Regions from separate parts of the Sulfitobacter sp. G21635-S1 genome, predicted to be linked through region 2. Evidence: riboswitches for the same ligand, from Rfam matches in the RefSeq annotation. Region 2 holds a riboswitch; the other holds the start of a gene.
What was found. Region 2 has a riboswitch for cobalamin ahead of O4H53_RS20700 (CbtB domain-containing protein). Riboswitches for the same ligand answer to the same signal wherever they lie in the genome.

Region 1 (4,756 bases), on a different contig from region 2:
GTTGGTCAGCCTGGCGCGGCTGGACCAATGCATCGGCAGGTAAAAGCCGGAATAGAACAGGAAGCTTTCCAGAAACACGCTGGCCACCTTCTTGCGCAGCGGGTTCGATGTGGCGTCATATTCATCCAGGATCAGCCGCGATTTCTGCTGCAGCTGCGCATTCTCTTCCGACCAGCGGAATGCCTCGTCCACCTCGGCAGTGGAACATAAGGTCGAGAAGATGGAGGAATAGGACCGCGCATGGACCGCTTCCATGAAGGCGATATTGGTCAGAACCGCCTCTTCATGCGGTGTGACCGCATCGGCCATCAGCGCAGGTGCGCCGACGGTGTTCTGGATCGTGTCCAGCAGCGTCAAGCCAGTGAACACGCGGATTGTCAGGCGCTGTTCTTCCTCCGACAGCTGCGACCAGCTTTGGATGTCGTTCGACAGCGGCATCTTTTCCGGCAGCCAGAAGTTCACCGTCAGACGGTTCCAGATTTCCAGGTCCTTGTCGTCCTGCAAACGGTTCCAGTTGATCGCGCGCGGCACGGGGCGGGAATGGGTCAGATCTTTCATTTCGGTCCTCACAACGAGCAGGAGACGCAGCCCTGCACCTCGGTTCCTTCCAGCGCCAGTTGGCGAAGGCGGATGTAATAGATTGTCTTGATGCCTTTCTTCCAGGCGTAGATCTGGGCGCGGTTGATGTCGCGGGTGCTGGCGGTGTCCTTGAAGAACAGCGTCAGCGACAGGCCCTGATCCACATGCTGCGTCGCGGCGGCATAGGTGTCGATGATCGCCTCCGGCCCGATTTCATAGGCATCCCGGTAGTACTCAAGATTGTCATTGGTCATATAGGGCGCCGGGTAATAGACGCGGCCCAGCTTGCCCTCCTTGCGGATCTCGATCTTCGAGGTGATCGGGTGGATCGACGAGGTCGAATTGTTGATATAGCTGATCGACCCGGTCGGCGGCACGGCCTGAAGGTTGCGGTTGAACAACCCGTCCTTCATGACCTCTTCTTTCAGCGCGTTCCAGTCCTGACGGCTGGGCACCTCGATGCCGAACTGGTCGAACAGGGCCTTGACGCGCGCGGTTTCGGGCAGCCAGTCCCGTTCGACATAGGTATCGAAAAAACTGCCATCGGCGTATTTCGACGCTGCGAAACCGGCAAAGCTGCGGCCGCGTTCGCGCGCCAATGCGTTAGATGCGCGCAGACAGTGGAACAGCACCGTAGCGAAATAGATGTTGGTGAAATCCACGCCCTCGGCGCTGCCGTAGTGGATGTGCTCGCGCGCGAGGAAACCGTGCAGGTTCATCTGCCCGAGCCCGATGGCATGTCCTTCGTCGTTGCCCCGGCGCACGGAAGGCACCGAGTCGATGGCCGACAGTTCCGACACCGCGTTCAACGCCCGGATCGCCGCCTGCACCGTGCCCCCCAGATCGCCACCATCCATTGCCTTGGCGATGTTGAGCGACCCGAGGTTGCAGGAGATATCGGTGCCCAGATGCTTGTAGCTCAGATCGTCGTTGAACTCGGAGGCCTCGCTGACCTGGAGAATCTCGGAACACAGGTTCGACATGACGATGCGCCCCTTGACCGGGTTGGCGCGGTTCACCGTGTCTTCGAACATGATATAGGGATAGCCCGATTCAAACTGGATCTCGGCCAGCGTCTGGAAGAACGCCCGCGCGTTGATCTTTTTCTTTCGGATCCTGGGGTTGTCCACCATCTCGTGGTATTTCTCGGTCACCGAGATTTCCGAGAAAGGCACCTTGTAGACCCGTTCCACATCATGCGGCGAGAACAGGTACATATCCTCGTTCTTCTTGGCCAGGGTAAAGGTGATGTCGGGGATGACCACGCCCAGCGACAGGGTCTTGATCCGGATCTTTTCATCCGCATTCTCGCGCTTGGTGTCGAGGAAACGCAGGATATCGGGGTGGTGCGCGTTCAGATAGACGGCTCCGGCGCCCTGACGCGCGCCCAGCTGGTTGGCATAGGAAAAGCTGTCTTCCAGCAGTTTCATCACCGGGATCACCCCGGACGACTGGTTCTCGATCCCTTTGATCGGCGCACCATGTTCGCGCAGGTTGGTCAGCAGCAGGGCCACGCCGCCGCCGCGCTTGGACAATTGCAGGGCCGAATTGATGCCCCGCCCGATGCTTTCCATGTTGTCTTCCAGACGCAGCAGGAAACAGGAGATCAGCTCGCCCCTTTGCGCCTTGCCCGCGTTCAGGAAGGTCGGTGTTGCGGGCTGGAACCGGCCTGCGATGATCTCGTTCATCAGGCGCATCGCGTCGTCTTCGCTGCCGCGCGCCAGCGTCAGGGCGACCATCACCACGCGGTCTTCGAAGCGTTCGAGATAGCGTTTTCCATCGAGCGTTTTCAGCGTGTAGCTGGTGTAGTATTTGAACGCGCCCAGGAAGGTCGGAAAACGGAATTTCAGGGCAAAGGCTGCCGCCCAGATCCGGTGCAGGAAGCCGCGGTCATATTGCTTCAGCACGGCCTCTTCGTAAAAGCCTTCGCTGACCAGATAGTCCAGCTTTTCATCCAGCGAATGAAAGAACACCGTGTTCTGGTTCACATGCTGCAGGAAGTACTGCCGCGCCGCCATGCGGTCGGCGTCGAAACGGATATGCCCCTGATCGTCATAGAGGTTCAGCATCGCGTTCAGCGCGTGGTAGTCGAGCCCCTGCCATTCGGCAGGCACCGCTGCGGCCGGGGCGCTGTCGGTCAGTTCGCGGTCAAGAGTTGCGTTTTCCAAAATCTGTCCAATCCATCCAGGACACGGGCGACATCACCGTCGGTCCCCGCGAGTTCAAAGCGATACAGCACCGGCACGGCGCATTTTCTGGCGATCACATCGCCCGCCAGCGCATAGGTCGCGCCGAAGTTCCGGTTGCCCGAGGCGATGACCCCGCGCAACAGCGCACGGTTGCGCGCGATGTTGAGAAAGCGGATCACCGGTTTGGGAACCGCGCCGCGCCCCTGCCCGTCCGCAAAGGTCGGTGTGACCAGCACAAAGGGCGCGTCGGGAGCGGGCAGCGGCGCTTCGGGGTCCGGCGGAATACGCGCCGCCGCCAGACCGGTCCGGCCCACGAAACGATGCGTGTTCTGCGACCGGGACGAGAAATAGACCAGCCCGCCCATTGCCGCGCCCTCAGATCATCGCGCTGATCTTGTCGGGGCGGAATCCGGCCCAGTGATCATCGCCTGCCACCACGACGGGGGCCTGCCGATAGCCCAGGCCCTGCACCAGTGCCATTGCCGCGGCATCCTCGGTCAGGTCGATCAGCTGAAAATCAATGCCGCGCATCTCAAGCGCGCGGGTGGTTGCGGTGCATTGCACGCAGGCCGGTTTCGAATAGACTGTAATGGTCATTTGCCCTGTCCTCACTATGGTGTTGGCACGAAAGCAAGGGCACGGGATCGGGCGCCAGCGGCACCGGAACACGCGCCCCGGCCCTCCGCCGCGGTCGTCATCTATGGTGCTCCGGCAGGTCTCCTGACTCGCAGCTCGGGTGTCGCGACCCCCTTCCCGGTGCGGCATGCACCAGTGGTAACGGGACGTGACTCGCTGCTTACAGTTGCGGGGGCAGTGCCGGATTTTCACCAGCTTCCCTTTTCACCGGCAAGACGAGTCGCCGGCACCAAAGCAACTGCATATTGGGTGAACTTGAGGCAAACTGTCAATATATAGATGTCGGCCTTTTTACCTTCCCTTCCGGGAAAATGCGTTGCTGTCTTTTCCAAGAGTGTTTTGGTCGCAAATAAATCTTCATAAAACATGCGTCCGGCCTATCATGGCGGCACAAGGTGCGGGCTTCGGTCCGAGAATTGGGAAGCCGGCGAAAATCCGGCACTGCCCCCGCAACGGTAAGATCGTAATGCGGCGCATCAACGGCCACTGGGCAGGAGGAGCCCGGGAAGGCGTTGCGCCTCGGGCCCTCACGGGCTGCGATCAAGTCCGGAAACCAGCCTTGGTGAAGTTGTTCAACCGCGGGTGGCGGTCTTGGCACTGAATTGGCGCGCGGCACCTCCCAGAGGCTGCGGCCCATCGGTGTCTTGTGCTGTCATCTGCCCAAATCGATCCGCGGGGCGCGGCAGGAGACCAGAAAGATGACCCACCCACTCAGCGACCTGCTGGCACGGCGCCGCGCCGGCCATGCGCTGGAACAACCCTTCTACACCGATCCCGACGTCTTTCGCGCGGATATGGAAACGATTTTCTACCGCGACTGGCTGTTCGCCGTCCCTGCCTGCGAACTGACCAAAGCGGGCAGCTATGTCACCCATCAGGTCGGCAGCTACGGCGTGGTCATCGTGCGCGGTTCCGATGGCGTGATCCGCGCCTTTCACAATTCCTGCCGCCATCGCGGATCGGTCATCTGCAACAAGGCAAAGGGCGTGTCGCCCAACCTGGTCTGCCCCTATCACCAATGGACATACAGTCTGGACGGAAAGCTGTTGTGGGCCCGCGAAATGGGGCCTGATTTCGATCCGTCACAGCATGGGTTGAAGCCGGTCCATTGCCGGGATCTGCAGGGGCTGATCTATATCTGCCTTGCCGATGAAGCGCCCGATTTCGAGGCTTTCGCCGCCCTCGCGCAGCCCTATCTTGCGGTGCATGACCTGAGCGACGCCAAGGTCGCGCATGAGACAAGCATCATCGAAGACGGCAACTGGAAACTGGTCTGGGAAAACAACCGCGAATGTTACCATTGCGGGGGCAACCATCCGGGCCTGTGCCGGTCCTTTACCGATGATCCGACC
Region 2 (4,756 bases):
ATGCGCATGAGTTGCCAATGGTTTACGCTGCATTGGCCGAAGATGACGCGGCGCTGGCGCAGGCCCCCTACGAGGTGTTGTCGGACTGGCACGAGGAGCATGACGGGAACCTGCGGATCATCCTGCCGGACACCTATGGCACCAAGGGTTTCCTCGACAATGCGCCGGACTGGCTTGCCGGCTGGACAGGCATTCGCGTGGACAGCGGCGACCCGGTCAAGGCCGCGCAGATTGCCATCGACTGGTGGAAGTCGCGGGGTGAGGATCCGACCCAGAAGCGGGTGATCTTCAGCGATGGTCTGGATGTGGACAAGATACGGGAACTGCACGGAAAATTCGCCGGAAAGGTGAATGTCTCCTTCGGTTGGGGCACATTGCTGACCAATGATTTCAGGGGCCTGGTGAAAGATGATGCGCTGGCCCCTTTCTCGCTGGTGTGCAAGGCCGTGGCGGCCAATGGCAGGCCGACGGTGAAGCTGTCGGACAATCCCAACAAGGCGATGGGTCCGGCCGAAGAGATCGAGCGCTACAAGCGGGTGTTCGGGGTTGGCGCGCAGGACCGTCAGGAGGTTGTGGTCTAGAACGCGCGCAACGGCCCCGGCCGATGGGGGCAAAGCACGGGTGTCTACTTTGGCGTGGTCACCTCGCGCCCTGCCGCGTTCATCTGCCGTTCCCGCCAGATGATCAGCAATCCGCCACCTGCCAGCAGCAGCGCGCCGGGGAACAGCTCGGACCAGGGCGCTTCGCCGTAGAACAGCCAGCCCAGGACAAAGGCCAGCGGGATGCCGAAATAGCCGAACGGTGCAAGGTTGCTCTGTTCAGTCATGCGGTAGGCCGTCACCAGCACCAGCACGGCAAATCCGCCGAGCCCGCCCATCGCCACAATCCACAGCAGGTCCGTGCTGTCCTGCATTGGCGTGAAACCGCCCGTGGCCAGCGTCAGCACCAGCGCACCCAGGGTCGCGACGCCGGTGGAATACAGGTTGATCAGGGCTGTTGGCGGGCCGTCGTCCATCATCCGGGCGGTAACGGCGGTCAGCGCATAACAAAGCGCCGCGCCCAGCGGCAGCAGGGCCGCCAGCGAAAAGCTGTCCCGGCCCGGGCCCACGATCATCACCACCCCGGCAAAGCCGACCAGCACCGCGGCCCAGCGCACCAGCCCGACCTTTTCGCCCAGCAGGGGCACGGCGAGTGCGGTGACAAAGACTGCGTTGGAATAGGAGATGGTGGAGGCGGTGGCAAAGGTCAGGATGCCCAGCGACAGGTAAAAGAAATATTGCGCGAAGGTCAGGATCAGCCCGCGCAGCAGGGCCAGTTTCCATTGCCGCATGTGCAGGCTGCGTCCTTTGGCGTGCCAGTCCCGGGAAGTCCAGAGGACCAGAAGTGCCGGGATCAGCCCCACCAGGTTGCGGTAGGCAGAAAGTTCGGCGGCCCCGTAGCTGCCGGAGAGGTGTTTGATGATCAGCCCCATGCCATCGAACAACAGGATCGCAAACAGCGAATAGAGAATCGCGAGGGTGGTTCGGCTCACGCGGCGAAGGCTCCTGTCAGAGGGGGAGGGTTGTCCGCCTGTTATGGGCCGCAGGGCAGAGCAGGGCCAGAGGAAATTGAAACGTTATGGTCGGACGCGGGCAGGCCACCACCCGATCCGGGGCCGGAGTACCGGGGATTGCGCACCGGGGCCGGCATTTCCAGACAGCGCAAGGCGTTGCTGCGGGCAAGCGCATTCGGCGCATGAGTTGTCGTGAATGAGCCTTGCCTTGGCTGGGCCGAAGTGCAACATTGGGCTTGCTTGGTGTTCCCGTAAGCGCCCCTTTGGGTGTGGAACCGAACAGGGAATTCCGTAAGGGCCGCACAGCCTGAAACGGAAGCCGCCCCCGCGACTGTAAGCGGAGAGTCTGTGCCCAACGTGCCACTTGACCATTCGGTCGGGGAAGGCGGGCAAAGGCATCGACCCGTGAGCCAGGAGACCTGCCAGGCGTGAGAAACTTGAAACAGGTCGTCGGGTGTGACGGCAAGGAGAAGACCATGACTACAATGACTGCCAAGTCGCAGACCGCCAGCCGCTTTGTTCCCGCGATCTTTGCCGCCGTTCTGGGCCTTGCCCTGATCACGCTGACCGGGCACGTTCAGGCCGCCGCGTTGCATGATGCCGCGCATGATGTGCGCCATGCCACAGGTTTCCCCTGCCACTGACCCCTATGGGCCATCGGGATCAGGTCTGAGCCGCGTCAAAGCAGGCGGTGACCCCGTTCCCCCTGGTGAACAACGCAGCGCGTTCCGGTCAAAGACCTTTATCAGCTTGAGGCGCTGCCGATTTTCGGCGGCGTGTTTGCGTTGATTGGTATCGGTGCCGGCGCGTTGCCATGAAAGCAAGAGGATCTCGTTATGACTTCACGGTTTTTGGTTTCCGCCCTTTTTGCAGGGGCTTTGGCGGGTGCGATCATCGGCCTGCTGCAACTGGTATTTGTGCAGCCTGTGCTGCTGCATGCGGAGCTTTATGAAAGCGGGGAACTGGTCCATTTCGGCGCAGAGGCGGTCAGCGCCCATCCCGCCTTGCCCGGTTTCGACCTGATGCGCGACGGGTTGAGCGTGATTTTCACCATGCTGACCTATACCGGTTATGCGCTGATCCTGGTTGCGGCCATGAGCTTTGGCGAGGACCGCGGTGCGCGGATCGACGGGCGTTGGGGTATCCTGTGGGGCGTGGCCGGTTTCGTGGCCTTTCATCTGGCCCCCGGATTTACCCTTGCCCCGGAAGTGCCCGGTGTGGCTGCCGCCGATGTGGCTCTGCGGCAGGTCTGGTGGTTTGCGACGGCGATTGCGGCCTGTGTGGCGCTCTGGCTGCTGGCCTTTGGCCAGAACTGGGCGGCCTGGAGTGCGGCGGCGCTGTTGCTGGCCGCACCGCATCTGATCGGCGCGCCGGAGCCCGAGACCTTTACCGGTCCTGTCCCGACCGAGATCGGCGCGCTGTTCGCGGCGCGTGCGCTCGGCGTCGGTCTGGCGGCCTGGGTGTTGCTCGGGTGCTTTGCGGGCTATTTCTGGCAGCGCGAAGGGGAGCATGCCGCCCAGGCGGCGTGAGGGTGTGATGGGCAGAACGCTTGCGCTTTTCGTCATCGGCCTTGTCTTCGGAGGCGGTCTCGGCTTTGCCTTTGCGGCGGGCAACGGGATCACCTTTGACGGGCATGATCATGGGGATGCGGCCCAGCATGGCGGGATGGATCACGGGGGCATGACTGTCGGCGGGATGGATCATGCCAAGATGCACGAGACGCCGATTGCGGTCCCGGCGGATGCCGCGCCCGAGGTTCAGATCATGATCAGCCCGGACCCGATGGCGGGCTATAACCTGCATGTCATGGTCGAGAATTTCGAGTTTTCGCCGCAGAACGCCAGCCTGCCCCATCAACCGGGGCAGGGCCATGCGCATGTCTATGCGAACGGCGTCAAGCTGGCCCGGATCTATGGCCCCTGGATGCATCTGGATGGCCTGCCCAAAGGCCAGGTGGAGATCGAGGTAACGTTGAACAGCAACGATCATCATCCGCTGGAGGTGGAGGGCACGCCGGTAACGGCCCGGGCCGTGGTGGAGGTGGAATGACCGCAACGCTTTATGTCTGCACCACCTGCCGCGCGGGTGAGGTGCTGGAAGAGGATGCCCCCCGGCCCGGCGCGCTGCTGCACAGCGCATTGACCGAAGCGGGGGCACCTGACGCGGTCGAGATCGTCGGGGTGGCCTGTCTGTCCGCCTGTTCGCAGGGGGCAGCGGTGGCGCTGTCGGAGCCGGGCAAATGGACCTATGTCTATGGCCGTCTGACCCCGGCGGATGCCCCCGATATCCTGTCCGGTGCCGCCGCCTATGCCGCTAGTGCCGACGGGCTGGTGCCCTGGCGTGAGCGCCCCGTGATTTTCCGCAAGCAGAGCCTTGCGCGTGTTCCCCCCTTTACCCTGCCTTTGGAGGCTGCCGAATGAATGACCTGAGCAAAATTCCCGTGACCGTGATCACCGGGTTTCTGGGCGCTGGCAAAACCACGCTGATCCGCCATCTGATGACCAATTCGGGCGGGCGGCGGCTGGCTGTTCTGGTGAACGAATTCGGGACCGTGGGGGTGGATGGCGACATCCTGAAATCCTGTGCAATCCCCGATTGCCCGGCAGAGAACATCGTGGAACTGGCCAATGGCTGCATCTGCTGCACGGTGGCGGATGATTTCATCCCCACCATCGAGGCGCTGATGGCGCTGCCCACGCGACCCGATCACATCCTGATCGAAACCTCCGGTCTGGCGCTGCCGAAGCCGCTGCTCAAGGCTTTCGACTGGCCCGCGATCCGTTCGAAGATCACGGTGGACGGGGTGATTGCCCTGGCCGATGCCGAAGCTGTGGCTGCGGGTCGTTTCGCCCCTGACGAGGCGGCGGTGGATGCGCAGAGGCTGGCCGATGACAGCCTGGATCACGAGACCCCGCTGTCCGAGGTATTCGAGGATCAGATTGCCTGTGCGGATATCATCCTGATGTCCAAGGCCGATCTGGCCGGTGAGGAAGGGCTCGCCACGGCGCGCCGGATCATCGAGGCGGAAAGCCCCCGCCCGATCCGCATCCTGCCGATGACCGAAGGGGTGATCGACCCCAAGGTGGTGCTGGGCCTGAATGCCGCAGCCGAGGACGATCTGGCGGCCCGCCCGTCGCATCATGACGGGGCGGATGACCACGAGCATGATGATTTCGAGACCATTGTGGTGCCCATGCCCGAGGT

Region 1: it holds a riboswitch for cobalamin, as region 2 does, so the genes downstream of both, nrdH (glutaredoxin-like protein NrdH) here and O4H53_RS20700 (CbtB domain-containing protein) in region 2, are expected to answer to the same signal.

The regions. Positions count from the first base shown of each region.
Region 1 covers NZ_JAPWGV010000004.1:179,173-183,928, forward strand. Annotated here, with positions in the region: gene nrdF (class 1b ribonucleoside-diphosphate reductase subunit beta) at 1-558, opposite strand, end outside; gene nrdE (class 1b ribonucleoside-diphosphate reductase subunit alpha) at 567-2,648, opposite strand; gene nrdI (class Ib ribonucleoside-diphosphate reductase assembly flavoprotein NrdI) at 2,717-3,133, opposite strand; gene nrdH (glutaredoxin-like protein NrdH) at 3,144-3,365, opposite strand; cobalamin riboswitch at 3,462-3,653, opposite strand; cobalamin riboswitch at 3,781-3,981, shown strand; gene O4H53_RS06685 (aromatic ring-hydroxylating oxygenase subunit alpha) at 4,103-4,756, shown strand, end outside.
Region 2 covers NZ_JAPWGV010000025.1:38,979-43,734, forward strand. Annotated here, with positions in the region: gene pncB (nicotinate phosphoribosyltransferase) at 1-581, shown strand, start outside; gene O4H53_RS20695 (DMT family transporter) at 626-1,531, opposite strand; cobalamin riboswitch at 1,777-1,993, shown strand; gene O4H53_RS20700 (CbtB domain-containing protein) at 2,038-2,196, shown strand; gene O4H53_RS20705 (CbtA family protein) at 2,389-3,081, shown strand; gene O4H53_RS20710 (hypothetical protein) at 3,089-3,601, shown strand; gene O4H53_RS20715 (DUF1636 domain-containing protein) at 3,598-3,972, shown strand; gene cobW (cobalamin biosynthesis protein CobW) at 3,969-4,756, shown strand, end outside.